2 regions of the Streptomyces sp. NPDC058650 genome follow, and region 1 is predicted to be linked to the other one. Evidence: predicted binding sites of a transcription regulator. Region 1 holds the regulator's gene; the other holds the start of a gene.
The links. The regulator HspR, encoded in region 1, represses chaperone genes until heat shock. The targets are predictions, from matches to a motif close to TTGAGNNNNNNNNNCTCAA.

Region 1 (10,070 bases):
TGGTGAGCATGGGTCGGCTCCGCAAACACGGTTTGACGGGTGGGCCGGGGGCGCCCCGGAGAGGGTCCAACGGGAGTGGGGGATCGCCGGCTCGGTTCCACACACGATCCGAGGGCTGTCTTTGTCAGGAGCGAGAGAACCACGGACGCCGGGCGACTCGCAGCGTTTTTACCCAACTTGCCGTGTTTTCCAACCCCTTCGGGGACCCCACAGTTCAATTGTTCAATCAGAATCGATCGACAAGATCCGCCGAAATGCCAACGTCACGTGCCTCCGGGTCCGTTGCGCCGCGGCCCGCGCGCCTCAGCTGCCGCCGCAGCCGCCCCCTCCACAGCTGGAGCCGGAGCTGCAGGAGCTTCCGCCCCCTCCGCAGCCCGCCGTGCCGCCGCCGCCGCCGTCGGCCCAGCTGCGCCCGTTCTTCCGGCCGCCGCGCCGCCCGGCCGCGCCGGTGACGCGGCGGACGGTGGAGATCAGGCCGATGAGGATGACCGCCCCCATGCAGACGATGAAGAGTTCCATCAGTACTACCCCCGTTCTTCTGTGCGAGGGAGATGCCCTCTGTGGCGCCCCCTCAAAGACGACTTGAGCGATTCCAGAGCTTCAGCTGCACGAGGACGAGGAGCTGGAGCAGGAGGACGAGGAACACGACGAGCTGGAGCTGGAACAGGAAGAAGAGGACGACGACGATGACGACGAACACGAGAACGAGGACGAGGACGAGGACGACGAAGTCGACGATCCGGCCCACCAGCTGTCGGCACCACTCGCGGTGCCACCGGAACCGCCACCGGAACCGCCACCGGAACGCACCGTGCCGCGCATCGACAGCGCGACGACCCACACCACGATCGCGATCACGAGCGCGATCCCGAGGATGAAGAATGCGATGTTCATGCCAGGGCGATCCCCCCGGCGCTCCCTCGCCAAAGCGCACTTGAGGAAGTCCAGAGCTTCCCCCCAGGATGGCGGTCATGACACGACCGCTGCTCAACCGCCGGCTCGCCGAATTCGGGACGACGATCTTCGCCGAGATGTCCGCGCTGGCGGCCAGGACCGGGGCGATCAACCTCGGTCAGGGCTTCCCCGACACCGACGGCCCGGAGGAGATCCGCGAGGCCGCCGTCCGCGCGCTGCGGGACGGCCGCGGCAACCAGTACCCGCCCGGCCCCGGCGTCCCCGAGCTGCGGCAGGCCGTCGCCGACCACCAGCGCGAGTGGTACGGCCTCGCGTACGACCCCGACACGGAGGTACTGGTCACCGCCGGCGCCACCGAGGCGATCGCGGCCACCCTGCTCGCCCTCGTGGAACCGGGCGACGAGGTGATCGCCCTGGAGCCGTACTACGACTCGTACGCGGCCTGTGTCGCGATGGCCGGCGGCACCCGCGTCCCCGTCACGCTCCGCCCGCACGAGGGCGCCTACGTCCTCGACCTGGACGAACTCCGCGCCGCCGTCACCGACCGCACCCGGCTCATCCTCCTGAACACCCCGCACAACCCCACCGGCACCGTCCTCACCCGCGACGAGCTGACCGCCGTCGCCGAGCTGGCGATCGAGCGGGACCTGCTCGTCGTCACCGACGAGGTGTACGAGCACCTGGTCTTCGACGACGCCGAGCACATCCCGCTCGCGAGCCTCCCCGGCATGCGGGACCGCACGGTCACCATCGGTTCGAGCGGGAAGACGTTCTCCTTCACCGGCTGGAAGGTCGGCTGGATCACCGCGAGCCCCGAGCTGACGTCGGCCGTCCGCTCGGCCAAGCAGTTCCTCACGTACGTCTCCGCCGGCCCGTTCCAGTACGCGATCGCCGAGGCGCTCCGCCTCCCCGCCACGTACTTCGACGGTCTCCGCGCCGACCTCCGGGCCAAGCGGGACCTGCTGAGCGAGGGCCTGGCGCAGGCGGGCTTCGAGGTCTACCGCCCGGCGGGCACCTACTTCGTCACCACCGACATCCGCCCGCTCGGCGCCGACGACGGCTTCGCCTTCTGCCGCTCCCTCCCCGAGCGCGCGGGCGTCGTCGCCATCCCGAACGCCGTCTTCTACGACCACCGCGAGGCCGGCGCCCCCTTCGTCCGCTTCGCCTTCTGCAAGAAGACAGAGGTCCTGGAAGAGGCCGTCACCCGCCTCAAGCGCCTCGCCTGAGGCCAGCGCCTCCTGGCGGCTGAAGGACCTCGGCCACGAGACGCACGCGAAGCCCTCCTCCCGAGGGCCGGATCCGCGACGATCAGGCGGGCCGAGAGCGGGTCCGTACTGATCACCGTGACGTGCCGGCCTCTGCGGGCCAGGCCGCGCTCCAGGGGCTGGCCTCCTTCTCGTCCCGTCATCCCTCGTCACGCCGTCGCGGCCCCCGAGCGGGACGTGCGGCAAACGGGTGAACGATCACACGAGGCGGCGAGCGTTCCGCCGCCCGCGACTCCGGGCCCCCGACTGCCGGCCCGCGACTCCGGGCGTGCGACTCCGGGCGCGCGACTGCCGGCCCGCGACCCCGGGCGGGCGACTCCGGGCGCGTGACTGCCGGCCCGCGACTCCGGGCGTGCGAAAGCCCGGCGCGGGGCCGTGGCCACGAGGGGCACGGCGCCGGCCGGGCTTCGGCGGGTGGCGAGGGGCGGGAGGCTCAGGCCTCCTCGTCGCCCGCCTTCTGCTCGGGGGTCTCCAGACCGAACTGCTCCACGACCCACTTGTCGAACTCGATGGAGGCGCGGACCCAGCTGACCGTGGAGGACACGAAGTGCTCCAGGGCGACGCCGGTGCCGATCAGCATCTGGGCCTCACCGATGAGGCGGAGGGTGGCGGAGCCGTCCTCCTCCTCGTGCAGGTGGGTGTAGACCTTGGGCCACAGGGTGCGGCGGTTCCAGTCGTCGATCGCGTCGAGGACCCTGGCGCGGTCGTCGGCCGAGTGCGGGCGGTCGTAGAACGTCCGCACCGAGAAGACCTGCTGCTCGTCCTCGCCGCGGAACATGAAGTACGTGCGGAATTCCTCCCACGGCGCCGCGAGGTCACCCTCGTCGTCGACGACGTACTTCAGCTCCATCTGCTCGAGGAGCTGCTTGACGAGGTCCTGGTCGGGGACGACGGGGCCCGCCGGTCCTGCGGCCTGAGGCTGGGGCTGGCCCCCGAAATTCGGAATCGAGGACGGGTCGATGCTCACCGTGAATTTCCCTTCGTACGGATGCTCGCCATCCTCCCCCATGTCGGCCGGTTCAGGGGAGCCCCACCAGCCGCGATCCGCTGCGGGCTGACAAAGAACCTCGCCCCTTACCGTGCCGGGCCGACGATCAGACCGCCCTCGAAGCAGTCCACCCTGACCGTGTCGCCGTCCACGACCTCGCCCGCGAGGATCTCCTTCGCGAGCCGGTCGCCGATCGCCGTCTGGATCAGGCGGCGCAGCGGCCTCGCGCCGTACGCCGGGTCGTTGCCCTCCTCGGCGAGCCACTCCAGGGCCTCCGGGGTGACCTCCAGGGTGAGCCGCCGGTCGGCGAGCCGCTTCGCGAGCCGGTCGATCTGGAGCCGCGCGATCCGGCTCAGCTCGGCCCGGTCGAGCGCGGAGAAGACGACGAGGTCGTCGAGGCGGTTGAGGAACTCCGGCTTGAAGCTCGCCCGGACCACGTCCATGACCTGCTGCTTCTTCACGTCCTCCGAGGTCAGCGGGTCGACCAGGTACTGGCTGCCCAGGTTCGAGGTGAGGATCAGGATGGTGTTGCGGAAGTCGACCGTCCGGCCCTGGCCGTCGGTGAGGCGACCGTCGTCGAGGACCTGGAGCAGGACGTCGAAGACCTCCGGGTGCGCCTTCTCCACCTCGTCGAGCAGGACCACGCTGTACGGGCGGCGGCGGACCGCCTCCGTGAGCTGGCCGCCCTCCTCGTAGCCGACGTAGCCGGGAGGCGCGCCGACCAGCCGGGCGACGGAGTGCTTCTCGCCGTACTCCGACATGTCGATGCGGATCATGGCCCGCTCGTCGTCGAAGAGGAAGTCGGCGAGCGCCTTCGCCAGCTCGGTCTTGCCGACGCCGGTCGGGCCGAGGAAGAGGAAGGAACCAGTGGGCCGGTCGGGGTCGGCGATCCCGGCGCGCGTGCGGCGCACGGCGTCGGAGACGGCCTGCACGGCCTCGGACTGGCCGATCAGGCGCCGGCCGAGCTCGTCCTCCATCCGGAGCAGCTTCTGCGTCTCGCCCTCCAGGAGGCGGCCGGCGGGGATGCCGGTCCAGGCGCCGACGACGTCCGCGATGTCGTCGGGGCCGACCTCCTCCTTGACCATCGTGTCCTTCGAGGACTCCTGCTGGGCCTCGGCCTCGCTCGCCTCCGCCAGCTCCCGCTCCAGGGCCGGGATCTCCCCGTACAGCAGCTTGGAGGCGGCGTCGAAGTCTCCGTCGCGCTGGGCGCGCTCGGCCCGTCCACGGGCCTCGTCGAGGCGCTCCTTGAGCTCGCCGACCCGGTTGAGGGACTGCTTCTCCTTCTCCCAGCGGGCGGTGAGGCCGCGCAGCTCCTCCTCGCGGTCGGCGAGGTCGCGCCGCAGCTTCTCCAGGCGCTGCCTGCTCGCCGCGTCCGTCTCGTTCTTGAGGGCCAGCTCCTCCATGCGGAGCCGGTCCACGGACCGCTGGAGCTCGTCGATCTCGACGGGCGAGGAGTCGATCTCCATGCGGAGCCGGGAGGCGGCCTCGTCGACGAGGTCGATGGCCTTGTCGGGGAGGAAGCGCGAGGTGATGTACCGGTCGGAGAGGGTCGCGGCGGCGACCAGCGCGGAGTCGTTGATCTGCACCTTGTGGTGCGCCTCGTACCGGCCCTTGAGGCCGCGGAGGATCGCGATGGTGTCCTCGACCGTCGGCTCGGCGACCAGGACCTGCTGGAAGCGCCGCTCCAGGGCGGGGTCCTTCTCGATGCGCTCGCGGTACTCGTCGAGGGTGGTCGCGCCGACCATCCGCAGCTCGCCGCGGGCCAGCATGGGCTTGAGCATGTTGCCCGCGTCCATGGCGGAGTCGCCGCCGGCGCCCGCGCCGACGACCGTGTGCAGCTCGTCGATGAAGGTGATGATCTGGCCGTCGCTCGCCTTGATCTCGGAGAGGACGGTCTTCAGTCGCTCCTCGAACTCGCCGCGGTACTTGGCCCCGGCGACCATCGCGCCGAGGTCGAGCGAGACGAGCCGCTTGTTCTTCAGCGACTCGGGTACGTCGCCCTTCACGATCCGCTGGGCGAGGCCCTCGACGACGGCGGTCTTGCCGACGCCGGGCTCACCGATGAGGACCGGGTTGTTCTTGGTGCGGCGGGACAGCACCTGCACCACGCGCCGGATCTCGTGGTCCCGGCCGATGACCGGGTCCAGCTTGCCCTCGCGCGCGGCGGCCGTGAAGTCCGTGCCGAACTTCTCCAGCGCCTTGTACTGCCCTTCCGGGTCGGGTGTGGTCACCCGGCGTCCTCCCCTGCTCTTCTCGAAGGCGTCGAGCAGCTTCGATGCGCTCGCGCCCTGCCGGTCGAGGATCTCACCGGCCCGGCCGCCCCTGGCGGCGATCCCGATGAGCAGGTGCTCGGTGGAGAGGAAGTCGTCGCCGAGCTCCTTGGCCTGCCGGTCGGCGTCGGCGATGACCGCGAGGAACTCGCGGTTGGGCTGCGGGGGCGCGACCGTGGACCCGGTGATGCTCGGCTGGGCGGCGATCAGCCGCTCCGCACCGGCGCGCACGACCGCCTGGTCGGCCTCGACGGCGGCGAGCAGGTCGGTGATGTTCGCGGATTCCTGTCGTCCCTGACCCGCCAAGAGGGCCAGCAGCAGGTGCGCGGGGGTGAGATCCGGGTTCCCCTCGGACACGGCGCGGCTCGTGGCCGCGTTGATCGCGTCCCGGCTCCGGTTGGTCAGTTCGACGTCCACGTGCGGTGTTCCTCCTCGGTATACGGCTACAGGTATACGGCTACACCTCTTCTATGACCCTTCCAGCGTACACAAAGTTGAGTGCATTCCACTCAAGCTTTCGGAGGGAGTTCTCCCCCGGGTAGTTTCCGGGGCATGGCCACAGACCCGAGGAACCCTTCCGACTCGTACCTCAGCTTCTGGCGCGAGTACCACATGTGCACCCTGACGACCCCGCGCGCGGACGGCACCCCGCACGTCGTGGCGGTCGGCGTCACGTACGACCCCGAGGGCGGATACGCCCGGGTGATCACCAACAAGCACAGCCGGAAGGTCGCCAACGTCCTGGCGGCGGGCGCGGACGGCGCGCGCGTGGCGGTCTGCCAGGTCGACAAGGGGCGCTGGGCCACCCTGGAGGGCGTCGGGCGCATCCGCACGGAGCCCGAGGTCGTCGCGGACGCCGTCGACCGGTACGCCGAGCGGTACGGCCGCACGCCGGCCCCGAACCCGGACCGGGTCGTCATCGAGATCGCCCTCACGCGGGCGATGGGCCGCGCCTGAGAAGCGAGAAGGACGCGGAAGCGAGCCCGGAGGAGACACGGGCACAGCACAGCGGCGCCATCGCGTTTCAGGTCCGCGATGGCGCCGCTGTGTGGGGGAAGTGCCGGAGCGATCTACAACGACGGGGGAATCGCTCAGGCACTGCGGGGGGTGGCGGTGATGGTCTCTGGTTCGATCAGCTGGTGGTCCCGCTGGTCGAGGTTGACGAAGATCATGCCGTACCGGATGGCACAGCGGATGGGCTGCGGGGCACCCCGCGGGCGGCGGAGACAGCGGTAAGCACGGACGTCCTCGTCCTGCTCGCGTGCCACGACGATCGGTTCTCCGAAGAGGGTGACCTTCAGCGCGTCGCCACGGTGGGGGATGGCCGTGGCGAGGTCGACGAAGTGCCAGCCGGAGCGATAGGCCGAGGCCATCTCCCGGCGGAACCTGGGGTCATCGGGAACGTTCATGCGCCCGTCTAGCTCCAGCCGGGATCCTGTGCGGGGGCCACGCTCCAGCCCGGGTCACCGAGGAGCGCGGAGGCCGCGTGCCAGCCCGGGTCGAGCGGTGCGGCCCGCACCTCGGCCGGCGCCGTGTGCCAGCCGGGGTCGTGGGTCACTCCCACGGCGCCCAATGCGACCCCCGCGATGAAGGCGACTCCGGCCACCGTGCGTATGAGCTTCTTCATCATCACCGAGCAACCTCACTTGAAGGCAACGTCTCTTTTCCAACCCCCGCGAGTAAGACGATGGCTTACTCTCTGCACCTGCACCACCAAACCCAGGCATCATGTTCCTGAGATGCAGGAGCCTGGGGGTGTACATATGCGGAAACAAGCGGACGAAACCGGTCACCCGCATTCGTATGCCGAGCTCTGCAAAGCCGGCTCCGAGCTGTACGCGGCCGCCCTGCGGACCGGGCGAATACCCCGGTCAGAGACCCTTGAGGCCCCCTGCCTCCTCGATCTCTCCCTGCTCCACCCCGACCCGGACGACGCCCGCTGGCTCCGTCCGGTTCCCCCGTCGGCCGCTCTCGCCCAGCTGCTCCAGCCGATCGAGCGGGAAATACTCGACCGCCGCCGGCGCACCGTCGCCCTTTCGGACGCTTTCGAGCCGTTCATGGCCATCAGCGCCCACGACTCCCCCACCACGCACGCCATCACCGTGCTCGAGGGCATCGACCGCATCAACTCGACCCTCGACCGCGTCGTCGCCAACTGCCGCCACGAACTGCTCACCGTCCAGCCCGGCGGCGGCCGTCCCGCGCAGGCCCTCAGCGAAGCCCTCGACCGCGTCTCGCCCCTGCTCGGGCGCGGCATCAGCATGCGCACGCTCTACCAGCACACGGCCCGCCACACCGAGCTCACCCTGACCTACCTGGAGCACGTCGGCCCCGAGGTCCAGGTGCGCACGCTGGAAGAGATCATCGACCGGCTGATCATCGTCGACCGCGAGGTCGCCTTCGTCCCGGCCCGCAGCGACCGCCAGGTCGCCCTGGAGCTGCGCCACCCCGGCCTGGTCGCCTATCTCGGCGGCGTCTTCGACCAGTTCTGGCATCTCGCGGTGCCGATCCGGGAGGAGATCCCGTACGACATCAAGACCGACGGCATCGGCGGCGTCCAGCGGTCCATCGCGAAGCTCCTCGTCGAGGGGCACGTCGACGAGGCCATCGCCCGGCGCCTCGGCATGAACGTCCGCACCTGCCGCGCCCACATCGCCAAACTCGCCACCGCCCTCGGCAGCGGTAGCCGGGCGCAGCTCGGCTACCTCATCGCCCAGTCCGGCATCCTCGAACGGGACAACTGACCAGCGTGTACGTACAGATCGACCTCGACGGACCCGCGGGGACACTCCGGGTCTCCGGCCACGGGCTGCCCACCGTGGAGCTCGTACGGGCCCCCGGCGCCGACCCCGACGCCCACACCCCCATCGGGACCCGCAAACGCGCCCTGCTCGCGCTGACCGTCGACGGGGAACCGGCCGTCGTCCGGCCCGCGCGCGGGCGGCTCCTGCGGCGCTCCTACCGCGTGGACGTCCGGACCGGCGGCGTCCGCTACCGGCTCGTGCCCTGCGGGTACGTGGACAGCCGGTTCACCCGCGACGGGCGCCGGATCGGCATCCTCACCTCCTCGGGCGACGGCAAGGTCATCGACGAGTGGGACGGCGACCCCACCCCTCACGACCTCGCCCTGGGCATCGCCCTCGCCGCCGCGTTCGGCACCGGCGCCTCGCCCTGGTGGGAGACCCTCGGCGACATCGTGGGCGAGCTGATCCCGTAGGAATCCGCCGGACACGCGACGAGGCCCCCTCCACCGCGGTGGAGGGGGCCTCGTCGTACGTGCTGTGCGGAGCTATTCGCCGCGCTTGGGGCGCCAGACCACCAGCGCGCTCGCCTGCTGCACGTCCTGGTACGGCACCAGGTCGCGCCGGTACGAGGCGTGCACCTGGGCCTCGCGCTGCCGCATCGCCGCCGCCGCGCCGTCGACCGCGGCCGACAGCTCGGCGATCCGGCTCTGCAGCGCCGCGACCTGGTTCTCCAGTTCGATGATGCGCTTGATGCCGGCGAGGTTGATGCCCTCGTCCTGCGACAGCTGCTGCACCTGACGGAGCAGCTCGATGTCCCGGGCCGAGTAGCGCCGCCCGCGGCCCGCCGTGCGGTCCGGGGAGACCAGGCCGAGACGGTCGTACTGCCGCAGGGTCTGCGGGTGGAGACCGGAGAGCTGGGCCGCCACCGAGATGACGTACACCGGCGACTCGTCGGTCAGTTCGTACGGATTGCGTCGGCGCCCGTCCACGGGGTCACGCTCCCTTCGCGGCCTGGAACAGCTCCGCCCGGGGGTCCTCGGAGGCCGTGGCCTCGCGGAAGGTCTCCAGGGCCTCACGTGCCTTGTCGTCCAGCTCCTTCGGCACCGCGACCTCCACCGTGACGAGCAGGTCGCCGCGGGTGCCGTCCTTGCGGACCGCGCCCTTGCCACGGGCGCGCATGGTCCTGCCGTTCGGAGTGCCCGCGGGCAGCTTGAGCGTGACCGCGGGGCCGCCGAGCGTCGGCACCTTGATCTCGCCGCCGAGCGCCGCCTCCGTGAAGGAGACCGGCACCGTGACGGTGAGGTTGTCGTCCTTGCGGCCGAAGACCGCGTGGTCGTCGACGTGCACGACCACGTACAGGTCGCCGTGCTGCCCACCGCGCTCGCCCGGGGCACCCTTGCCGCGCAGCCGGATCCGCTGCCCGTCGGAGACACCCGCCGGGATGCGGACCTGCATGGTGCGGGAGGACTTGGCCCGCCCGCTGCCCTTGCAGACCTCGCAGGGGTTCTCGGCGATGAGGCCGCGGCCCTTGCAGTCCACGCACGGGTCGGTGAGCGAGAAACCGCCGCCGCTGCCGCGCGAGACCTGCCCGGTGCCGACGCAGGTCGGGCACACCCGGGGCGTGCCGTTCTTGTCGCCGGTGCCCGAACACGCCGTGCACGGCTGCTGGCTGGACATCCGCAGCGGTACGGTCGCGCCCTCGACGGCCTCGATGAAGCTGAGCGTCACCTCGGACTCGATGTCCTGGCCGCGGCGCGGCTGGGTACGCGTACCCGCCCCCGCCCCGCGGTTGAACAGGCCGCCGAAGACGTCCCCGATGCCGCCACCGCCGCCGAAGCCGCCGGCTCCGCCGGGGCCGCCCTGGGCGCCTCCGAAGAGGTCGCCCAGG
Region 2 (10,070 bases), on a different contig from region 1:
GTCTTCAGAACCGCCTGCGCGGCCTGGGCTGGTAGGGCTGCGAGGAAGTCGATGTCAGCCCGCGCCTGTCGAATCGCGGCGTCCGCGTTCGCCAGAGTCCGCTTGTCCTTCGGCATCATCCGCCACCACGCATGAAGCAGATTCCACATCGCGCGGGCAGCATGCGCCTGATCATCGGCCTTCCGCGAGAGCACGGGGTCCAGCGCCAGCCTGGCGCGAAACCCGAACTGCCGCTTCACCATCGCACGTCCACTCACACTCCGAGGCTAGATCGTCTCCACCATCCAGCAGAGCTATTGCCATAACTCGACACATGTTGATCGAAATTGGGCGATATGGGTAACCTTCACCACTACGCACCGACGCCGGGGTTTCACGCTGCGGGGCGCGGTGACTCCCGCATAACCCAGGCCGCACAGCGCTCCATAGGCGTAGACCAACGGCAGCACCCACACCCCCTTCCATCAGCCGGGTCTACGTGCGTAGCGTCTCCTATGACATGTCCACACCAGGATGTGTCGACATCGGTCCCCCACCGCCTTTCGGAGGCACGCATGCGTGTGCACAGATCCGGAACGACCCTCGCCGGTGCCGCCCTCGCGGCACTGGCCCTCCTTCTCCCCCTCGCCGGCTCCGCCGGCGCCGCCCAGGACCCGGGCACCCGGCAGGTGCCCGCCCGCGGCTCCGCCTCCATGGGCATGGGCGTCCTGAAGCACGACGGCCGCGACGGCGCGCCCGGCGGCATCTCGGTCCAGGCCGTCCAGACGGAAGGCGTGGACGTCTCCGGACACCAGGGGAACGTCGCCTGGTCCACGCTGTGGAACAGCGGGGTCAAGTGGGCCTACGTCAAGGCGACGGAAGGCACGTACTACAAGAACACCTACTTCACCCAGCAGTACAACGGCTCGTACAACATCGGCATGATCCGGGGCACGTACCACTTCGCCACCCCGGACACGACGACCGGCGCCGCCCAGGCCGACTACTTCGTCAACAACGGCGGCGGCTGGTCGAAGGACGGCAAGACCCTGCCGGGCGTCCTCGACATCGAGTGGAACCCGTACGGCGCGACCTGCTACGGCAAGACCCAGGCCGGGATGGTCACCTGGATCCGCGACTTCCTGAACCGCTACAAGGCCCGGACCGGGCGGGACGCCGTCATCTACACGGCGACGAGCTGGTGGACCCAGTGCACCGGCAACTACTCCGGCTTCGCCACGACGAACCCGCTGTGGATCGCGCGGTACGCCTCGACGGTGGGCGAACTCCCGGCCGGCTGGCAGTACTACACGATGTGGCAGTACACGTCGTCCGGCCCGACGGTCGGCGACCACAACCACTTCAACGGCGACCTCTCGCGCGTACAGGCGCTCGCCAACGGCTGACCTCCCCCTCCTCGCTCCATGGCGGCTCTCCGGGTGCACGGCACCCCGGGGGCCGCTTCGGCTTTTTCCGCCCACCCCCTTGCCCATTGGTATGGACCAATGCGACGCTCTACGGCGGTCGCACGGAATTCAACTTCCGTGCACCCAGCGCGCGTTGCTCGTCCCGTACTCCCCCACGCACGAGAGAGAGCCCCCGCATGCCCTCGTACCGTCGCACTTCGGCCGTCGCCGCCTCCGCTCTGTCCGCCGCCGCCCTCGTCGGCCTCACCCCCGCCACGGCCGGCGCCCACGGTGCCGTCTTCAACCCCGTGAGCCGGGTGGCGGCCTGTTACGCCGAAGGCCCCGAGACGCCCAAGTCGCAGGTGTGCAAGGACCTCGTCGCCGACTCCGGCACCCAGCCGCTCTACGACTGGAACGAGGTCAACATCGCCAACGCCGACGGGCAGCACCAGGCCCTCATCCCGGACGGCAAGCTCTGCTCGGCGAACCGCGCCAAGTACCGGGCGCTGGACTGGGCTCGCACCGACTGGCCGGCGACGGCGGTCGCGGCGGGCTCCTTCGACTTCAAGGTCCGGGCGACGGCGGCCCACTCGGGCACGATGACGGTCTACATCACCAAGGCGGGCTTCGACCCCACGCAGCCCCTGAAGTGGTCGGACCTGGACGCGACCCCGGTCGCCGTCCACCACACCACCCGCACCGCCACGGACGGCTACTACACCTTCACGGGCACCCTGCCGGCCCGCACCGGCCGCCACATCGTCTACAAGGTGTGGCAGCGCAACGACAGCCCCGAGGCCTTCTACAGCTGCTCGGACGTCACCTTCGGCGGTACGGCGGCGGCGCAGAGCCAGAAGCAGACCCCGGGCCAGGGCCAGACCCAGCTGACGGCCCAGGCCCCGACCGAAGCGAAGATCGCGGCGGGGGCCGACCTGTCCACCGTCAGCCACGCCGGCCACGGCGGCGACGAGCAGGCCCCGGCGCTCTCCGCCGAGACCGCCGCCACCCCCTCCTCGCCGCTCCCGCTCGCCCTCGCGGGCGCGGGCGCCCTCGCCGCCTTCGCGGGGGGCACCCTGCTCCTGGGCCGGCGCCGGAACCCGTCCGCCTCCTAGGAGCCGGACGACCCGAGCGGGAAGAGGGCGGCGAGCCGGGGCAGGGCCACCCCCTCCGGCCGGGCGCCCTGGCGCTCGACGCCCTCTTCCCACTCCTCCGCGGACTCGTCGGCCAGTTCCTCCTCGGCCTCTTCGACCGCGTCGAGGAACTCGTCCCCCTCGTCGTCCTCCTGGCCGGTCAGCTCGTCGTACGCGTCCTGGGCGACGTAGTCGAGCTCCTCCCACTCGGGCCACTCGGCGTCGTCCCACTCGTCACGGTGCCGCCCCACGAGGGCCCGGATCCCCGGCACGTCGGCCAGGGCGTCCGGGTCGGCGACGACCGACTCGTACACCTTCCGCCCCTGCCCCACCAGCCAGAGCGTGAAGTAGTGGAAGCCGTCGTCCGTGCAGCCGCCGCCCTCGACGCGGTTCGCCGCCGTCCAGACCGCGCGGGTGTCGGCTCTCTCGCACGCCTTCTCCAGGCGCACCTGGAACGCCACGCTCTCGGCCTCCGGGCTCCGCACCAGCTCCGCCCGCAGCCACTCCAGCCGCTCGTCCCGGTCACCGGGCCGGCGGCTCAACTCGTCGATGAGATCCCAGAAGGCGTCGTCGTTCATGCGTACGAGCATGCCAGCCTCGACTGACATCCGGTGACATCCGGGTACCGACAGCCGCGCACGCCGGAGCGGGGTGTCCCCGAAAAGGACACCCCGCTCGCCGCTGGGGAGTTCGGCCCGGTCAGGCGGCGACGGCCACCGGCACCGCCGCCGGTGCCAGCGCGATGTCCAGGACCTGCCGGACGTCGGTCACCGGGTGGACCTCCAGCTTCTCCAGGATCTCCGCCGGGACGTCGTCCAGGTCGGCCTCGTTCCGCTTGGGGATCACGACCGTCGTGATGCCCGCCCGGTGGGCCGCGAGCAGCTTCTGCTTCACGCCGCCGATCGGGAGGACCCGGCCGGTGAGGGAGACCTCGCCGGTCATGGCCACGTCCGTACGGACCTGCCGGCCGCTCAGCAGGGACGCGAGGGCGGTCGTCATCGTGACGCCCGCGCTCGGCCCGTCCTTGGGGACCGCGCCCGCCGGGAAGTGGATGTGCACGCCCCGGTCCTTGAGTCCGGTGACGGGCAGCTCCAGCTCCGCGCCGTGCGAGCGGAGGAACGAGAGCGCGATCTGCGCGGACTCCTTCATCACGTCGCCCAGCTGGCCGGTGAGGGTCAGCCCGGCGGCGCCGGTCTCGGGGTCGGCGAGGGACGCCTCCACGAAGAGGACGTCACCGCCCGCGCCGGTCACCGCGAGCCCGGTGGCGACGCCCGGCACCGCCGTGCGCCGCTCGGCCGGGTCCTGCGCCGACTCCGGTACGTGGTGGGGCCGGCCGATGAGGTCCCGCAGGTCCTCCGGGGTGACCGTGAACGGCAGCTCGCGGTCGCCCAGTTCGTGCTGGGCCGTGACCTTCCGGAGCAGTCGCGCGAGGGCGCGCTCCAAGGTGCGGACGCCGGCCTCGCGGGTGTACTCCCCGGCGAGCTTCCGCAGGGAGGCGTCCTCCAGGACGACCTCGCCGGGCTCCAGGCCGGCCCGCTCCAGCTGGCGCGGGAGCAGGTGGTCGCGGGCGATGACGACCTTCTCGTCCTCGGTGTACCCGTCGAGCCTGACCAGCTCCATGCGGTCGAGGAGTGCTTCCGGGATGGCTTCGAGCACGTTGGCGGTGGCCAGGAAGACGACGTCGGAGAGGTCGAGTTCGACCTCCAGGTAGTGGTCGCGGAAGGTGTGGTTCTGCGCGGGGTCGAGGACTTCGAGGAGGGCTGCCGCCGGGTCGCCCCGGAAGTCGGAGCCGACCTTGTCGATCTCGTCGAGCAGGACCACCGGGTTCATGGACCCGGCCTCCTTGATCGCCCGGACGATCCGGCCGGGCAGGGCGCCGACGTAGGTCCGGCGGTGGCCGCGGATCTCGGCCTCGTCGCGGACGCCGCCGAGGGCGACGCGGACGAACTTCCGGCCCATGGCGTGGGCGACGGACTCACCGAGCGAGGTCTTGCCGACGCCGGGCGGGCCGACGAGGGCGAGGACGGCTCCGCCGCGGCGGCCGCCGACGACGCCGAGCCCGCGCTCGGCCCGCCGCTTGCGCACGGCGAGGTACTCGGTGATCCGCTCCTTCACGTCCTCCAGGCCCGCGTGCTCGGCGTCGAGGATGGCCTGGGCGCCCGGGATGTCGTACTGGTCCTCGGTCCTTTCGTTCCAGGGAAGTTCGAGGACCGTGTCGAGCCAGGTGCGGATCCAGGAGCCTTCCGGGGACTGGTCGCTGGACCGCTCCAGCTTGTCGACCTCCTTGAGGGCCGCCTCGCGGACCTTCTCGGGCAGGTCGGCGGCCTCGACGCGGGCGCGGTAGTCGTCGGACTCGTCGGCCGGCGAGTCGGTTCCGTCGCCGAGCTCGCGGAGCTCCTTGCGGACGGCTTCGAGCTGGCGGCGCAGGAGGAACTCGCGCTGCTGCTTGTCGACGCCCTCCTGGACGTCCTTGGCGATGGTCTCGGCGACGTCCTGCTCGGCGAGGTGCTCGCGGAGCTGGGCGGTGGCGAGCTTGAGGCGGGCGACCGGGTCGGCGGTCTCCAGGAGCTCGACCTTCTGCTCGACGGTGAGGAAGGGCGAGTAGCCGGAGTTGTCGGCGAGGGCGCCGACGCCGTCGATCTGCTGGACGCGGTCGACGACCTGCCAGGCGCCGCGCTTCTTGAGCCAGCTGGTGGCCAGCGCCTTGTACTCCCTGACCAGCTCGGTCACGGAGCCGGGCAGCGGGTCGGGCAGCGTCTCCTCGACCGTGCTGCCCTCGACCCACAGGGCGCCGCCGGGTCCGGTCGTACCGGCACCGATGCGGACGCGGCCGAGGGCGCGGATCAGCGCACCGGGGTCGCCGTCGGACAGGCGCCCCACCTGCTCGACGGTGCCGAGGACACCGGTCCCGGCGTAGGTCCCGTCGACGCGGGGCACGAGCAGCACCCGCGGTTTGCCGCCGCCGGGGCGGGCGGCGGCCTGGGCGGCCTCGACGGCGGCCCGTACGTCGTTGTCGGACAGGTCCAGCGGCACCACCATTCCGGGCAGCACGACCTCGTCGTCGAGCGGCAGCACAGGCAGAGTGAGCGGCGCGGACGCCGTGGACGCAGAAGCCATGATCTCCCCTTCGGCAGTCAAGTTGAGCTGTACGGACTCAATGCACGTGAGCCCAGGAATGTTCCCCGACGGCAGTTCGCTCTGAGCGATCACTCTCGCGCTTGTCGTGTAGCGGTGAACCTTGCGAGGTCCGGTTCAACATTGCGAGGGATCTTGCGGCGTCCGGGGTGACCTTGCGAGGCAGGTGCTGGTAGCTCGGCGTGGACCAGGGATTGCACGTTGTACCCGGCGGAGTGGCGGGGCCTCCGATCGAGGGCTTTGAGGTCTCGTACATCGATCCGGACGGATCGGAGATCCGACGCCCGCTGTCGGACGCGTGGGCGGTGCGGTTCGAGTCAGTGATGCCCGTGCGCGGGTTCCACTCGTACGAAGGGCAGCGACACCTACCGGGGCTGTGGTGGTCGTCGACGGTCGGCGGACACATCAGCGGACCGGCGCAAGCCGCGGGACTGGGTGAAATTCGAGGCGACTCGGAAGGCATGTGAGGTCCTGGGATGGGAATTCCGGCTGGTCGGAATGCCTGATCCGATCGTTGTCGGAAATGTGCGGCGGCTGGCGGGCTACCGGCACCCACGGCACCGCTTGGAGCATGTCGATTCCACCTTGCTGAACGTGTTCGCCGAACCTCGCCCACTGATAGACGGCGCCGACCTCGCCGGAGATCCGATCGCCGTGTTGCCGGTGCTGTTCCACCTGCTCTGGCGCCACGAGCTGGCCGTGGATCTGTCGGTTCCGCTGCACGCCGCGTCGCTCGTCTCGCCGGAGGTGGGCTAATGCCGCTTCGAGGTGATGCTTTCGTCTGCGAACCGGTGATTGGGTGAGCTTCGACGACACCGACCACCAGGTGGTGGCTCTGTCGGGGACCTCGGTGCGGCTCCGCTCCTCAGACGGCTCGGAAACGGTGGTGCTGGCTTCCTACTTGACGGCCTCGCCAAGGTTCGCGGTCACCGGCGCGGACCTTCTGCCCGAACTGGAGCCGGCCGGGCTGCTGAGTACGGTTCCGGCACCAGTGCTGGCCGCCGCACAGGAGTGGGAACGCCATGTGGTGGAAGTCGAAACGGCCCTGCCCTCGGACGCGCCAGTCGGGTCTACCCCACGGCCCGAATACAACCCGTCCACCCGCTCCCTTGCCGATCGCGATACCGCCAAGGCGGCAGAGCTCGGGGTCGGGATCCGCACCGTCCAGGGACGGCGATACGCCTATGCCCGGCAAGGTCTGTGGGGATTGGTGGACCAGCGCACGACCCGGCTCGCGGACACGACAGGACGGGCCGATGCCCGCCTGGTCACCGTCATCGAAGAGGCTGTCGCCGCGGAGACCTCCTCGTCCACCGGCACCCGTTCACGGCTGATCCGCCGCGTGATCAAGCAGGTCGAGGAGACGCACGGTCCGGGTGTGGTGCCCATCCCGGGCCGCAGCACCCCCTACAAGCTTGCGGACCGACTCTCCACCGGACGGCACACCTTCGGCTCTGCTGTCACCCGCCGGCAGACCGCGAACCGACCGCAGAAGCCGTTCACACCGACCTTCGCCGCACGGCCTGGTGAACAGGTGCAGATCGATTCCACACCGCTGGACGTGATGGTGGTCCTCGACTCCGGGCTGACGGCTCGCGCGGACCTGACGATCGCAGTCGACGTCGCCACACGCACCATCTGCGCCGCCATGCTGCGGCCGGTGGGCACCAAAGCGGTGGACGCCTCCCTGCTCCTGGCCGGGTCTCGCGGTGAGAGGATCGGTGTGCTGTCCGTTGGGAGCCCGCATGCGGGTATCCGTGTCCAAGGTTGAGCTGTATGTGACGATCCGCCGTGACCGTCGTGCTGGCCCGTCTGGTTCGGAGCCAATGTTGGTGCGGTAGGCGTCTCCCTGGGGAAATCCGCTACCGGCTGCTTTCCATACCCCGTGCCTACGGGATGACGAGTAGCTTGCCGGTGGTACGCCGAGCCTCCAGATCGCGGTGAGCTTGGGCGACCTCGGCGAGCGGGTAGCGGGCCGTCACGGTGGTCTCAAGCACCTTGGTGCGCACCAATTCAAGCACGTCGGCGGCGCGTCGGAGCAACTCGGACCGATCGGCGATGAAGTGCCCGAGGCTTGGCCGGATCAGGGTCAGCGAACCGCCCTGGGCGAGCCGGATGGGGTCGAAGGGCGGCACCGCACCACTCGCGGCACCGAAGAGCACCAGGTGGCCGCGGGTTCGCAGGCTGGCGAGGCTCGCATCGAAGGTGTCCCTGCCAACGCCGTCGAAGACGACAGGCAGGCCCTGGCCGTTATGGAGCCGCTTCACCTCGGCCGCGAGATCGTCCACTGTTGAGTAGAGGATCACCTCGGCGGCCCCGGCGCGCCGCGCCAGCTGGGCCTTCTCCGGTGTCGAGGTTGTGCCGATCACTCTGCCGCCGAGATGGGTGATGAGCTGAGTCAGCAGAAGCCCCATGCCGCCGGCAGCAGCGTGCACGAGCACCGTGTCGCCTGGCTGGACCGGGTAGGCGTCTTTGACGAGGTAGTGCGCCGTCATGCCCTGCAGCAGCACGGCGGCGGCGGCCTCGAAGTCGACGCCGTCGGGCAGGGGCACGAGCCGGGAGGAGTCCACGACGGCCTGCTCGGCATAGGTGCCGGGAATCTCCACCCAGCCGACCCGGTCTCCCACAGCGACGTGGGTGACGCCGGGTCCGACCTCGAGGACCGTGCCCGTGCCCTCAGTGCCCGGGGTGAAGGGCAGCGGGAGAGTGTACCGGCCCTGGCGGTGGTATATGTCGAGGAAGTTGACGCCGGACGCGGCGACCTCCACGACCGCTTGGCCCGGGCCCGGCGTCGGTTGATCGATATCGACCAGTCGCAGCACCTCGGGACCGCCCACTTCGGACATCTGAATCGCTCGCATGACCCCTCCTGAAACGGCAAACTTCCCTCACCAACTCCACTCGTGGCGATCCTATTTCCGCTCGCGGTGAGGTGTCGTAGCCGTCACGTTCAGGTCAGCGACATGAAGCCGGCCGTGCCGCGGCAACTGCCCTAGGGCCTGTCGTTTGGATCGTGCCGGGCTCGCGGCGCCTGGCACCGCGCCTCGCCGCGTTGTCGTCACTCGCCGACGTCCCCCGTAGCCCTTCGGGCACGGGAGGTACCCCCACCACGTCGACTCCCTCCTCCGCCTTGCGATGCACGCCACCAGACGCCGCTCCCTGATCCGGCCTGATCCAAACGACAGACCCTAGAGCCCGAGGCTGCGGTCGAGCATCGTTCAGCGTGCCAGCTCAGGAGGTTCGGTGGGCCTGTCGAAGGAGGCATTCCCGTTCGGAGCGGCTGGTGGTCTGCTCCGCGGCGGCGCGACAGTGCGTGACTGCGGTCTCGTGGTCACCGGCCAGGTCGAGCAGTTGGGCCCGCACCGCCGCGAGGCGGTGGCTGCCGGTTATGCGAGGGTCGGCGTCGCGGGTGTCGAGCAGGGCCAGACCCGCACCTGGCCCCTGGGCCATCGCGATGGCCAGCGCCCGGTTCAGCGTGAGCACAGGCTTCTGCGCCGCAGACAGCAGACCCGACAAAGCTGCCGAACCAGCGCGATGGTCTTCATCAACTCATCTGGCGGATAGTTCTCATTGACCTGGCCGACCGCCTGGGCATGGCGCTGCGCCCGCCAGGAGAGCAGCGCGATTTCCTCGCTGACACTGCGGCAGCCGGCCGCGTTGAACGCCTGCCCGGTGGCCTCACCAATGTCGTCGATCGCTGCTCCGACCGATCGGGCGGCCTGCTCGGCGCGCATCGCGTACTGCTCAGCCGCCCCGATCAACCCGTGCGAGAGACCGAGGACCAGATCCACTTTCTTCCCGGTGTCAGGGCCGGTGCTGAACTTGACGCCCAGCACCTCGAGAACCTTCAGCAGGTCGGACGGGGCAACGGGCGGAGGCAGCAGCGGATTGGTCACCCCAGGGAGCGTAGTAGCGCCCACACGCCGCAAAGAGGCATTCGCCGAATCCCGAATCCCAAACCCGTACACCGGACCGCTCCGGACCCGCCGGCGTCACATCAATGCAGGTCAGCGATTTCCGTTGGTCTTACGGCAATTACTACCGGGACCCTGTGCCTTCAAAACTCACCGACATTGGTCAAGGAACCGGCCCTCGACCGCCTCCCAAAGTAAACGACAAACGCCTCCCGAAGAAGCCGACGCAGCCACTCAATCCATCCCCGGGAGTCGCCCGTGACACCATGCAGCCATGAACTTCGAGCTCGCCCCTCCCATCGGAGTCGGACCGCTGCGCATAGGCATGTCGCGTCGGGAAGCTGACAGCGCACTCCAGTTGCTGCGCGAGCCCACAGATGTCTCGCCGTCCGACCGCCCGGGGCAGCACATCTTCCGACCGAGCGGCCTGATGATCAGCATGGGATACATGCGCGACAGCCTGGAATCGGTGGAGTTCGGACGCCCGTCCAACTCGTCGGACGCTG

Region 2: the regulator HspR is predicted to act here: its motif matches at 5,655-5,673, upstream of lon (endopeptidase La).

The regions. Positions count from the first base shown of each region.
Region 1 covers NZ_JBHXRL010000001.1:272,895-282,964, forward strand. The annotation lists gene ACFWWU_RS01345 (DUF2617 family protein) at 1-10, opposite strand, end outside; gene ACFWWU_RS01350 (hypothetical protein) at 304-519, opposite strand; gene ACFWWU_RS01355 (hypothetical protein) at 572-748, opposite strand; gene ACFWWU_RS01360 (pyridoxal phosphate-dependent aminotransferase) at 963-2,141, shown strand; gene ACFWWU_RS01365 (YbjN domain-containing protein) at 2,614-3,147, opposite strand; gene clpB (ATP-dependent chaperone ClpB) at 3,255-5,855, opposite strand; gene ACFWWU_RS01375 (pyridoxamine 5'-phosphate oxidase family protein) at 5,991-6,395, shown strand; gene ACFWWU_RS01380 (hypothetical protein) at 6,530-6,847, opposite strand; gene ACFWWU_RS01385 (hypothetical protein) at 6,856-7,068, opposite strand; gene ACFWWU_RS01390 (helix-turn-helix transcriptional regulator) at 7,202-8,182, shown strand; gene ACFWWU_RS01395 (hypothetical protein) at 8,188-8,655, shown strand; gene ACFWWU_RS01400 (heat shock protein transcriptional repressor HspR) at 8,728-9,171, opposite strand; gene dnaJ (molecular chaperone DnaJ) at 9,176-10,070, opposite strand, start outside.
Region 2 covers NZ_JBHXRL010000002.1:49,602-59,671, reverse strand. The annotation lists gene ACFWWU_RS04055 (RNA-guided endonuclease InsQ/TnpB family protein) at 1-242, opposite strand, end outside; gene ACFWWU_RS04050 (lysozyme) at 555-1,385, shown strand; gene ACFWWU_RS04045 (lytic polysaccharide monooxygenase) at 1,583-2,497, shown strand; gene ACFWWU_RS04040 (DUF4240 domain-containing protein) at 2,494-3,093, opposite strand; gene lon (endopeptidase La) at 3,215-5,632, opposite strand; gene ACFWWU_RS04030 (TnsA-like heteromeric transposase endonuclease subunit) at 6,086-6,406, shown strand; gene ACFWWU_RS04025 (hypothetical protein) at 6,450-7,421, shown strand; gene ACFWWU_RS04020 (quinone oxidoreductase family protein) at 7,540-8,511, opposite strand; gene ACFWWU_RS04015 (hypothetical protein) at 8,882-9,133, opposite strand; gene ACFWWU_RS04010 (hypothetical protein) at 9,121-9,546, opposite strand; gene ACFWWU_RS04005 (hypothetical protein) at 9,839-10,070, shown strand, end outside.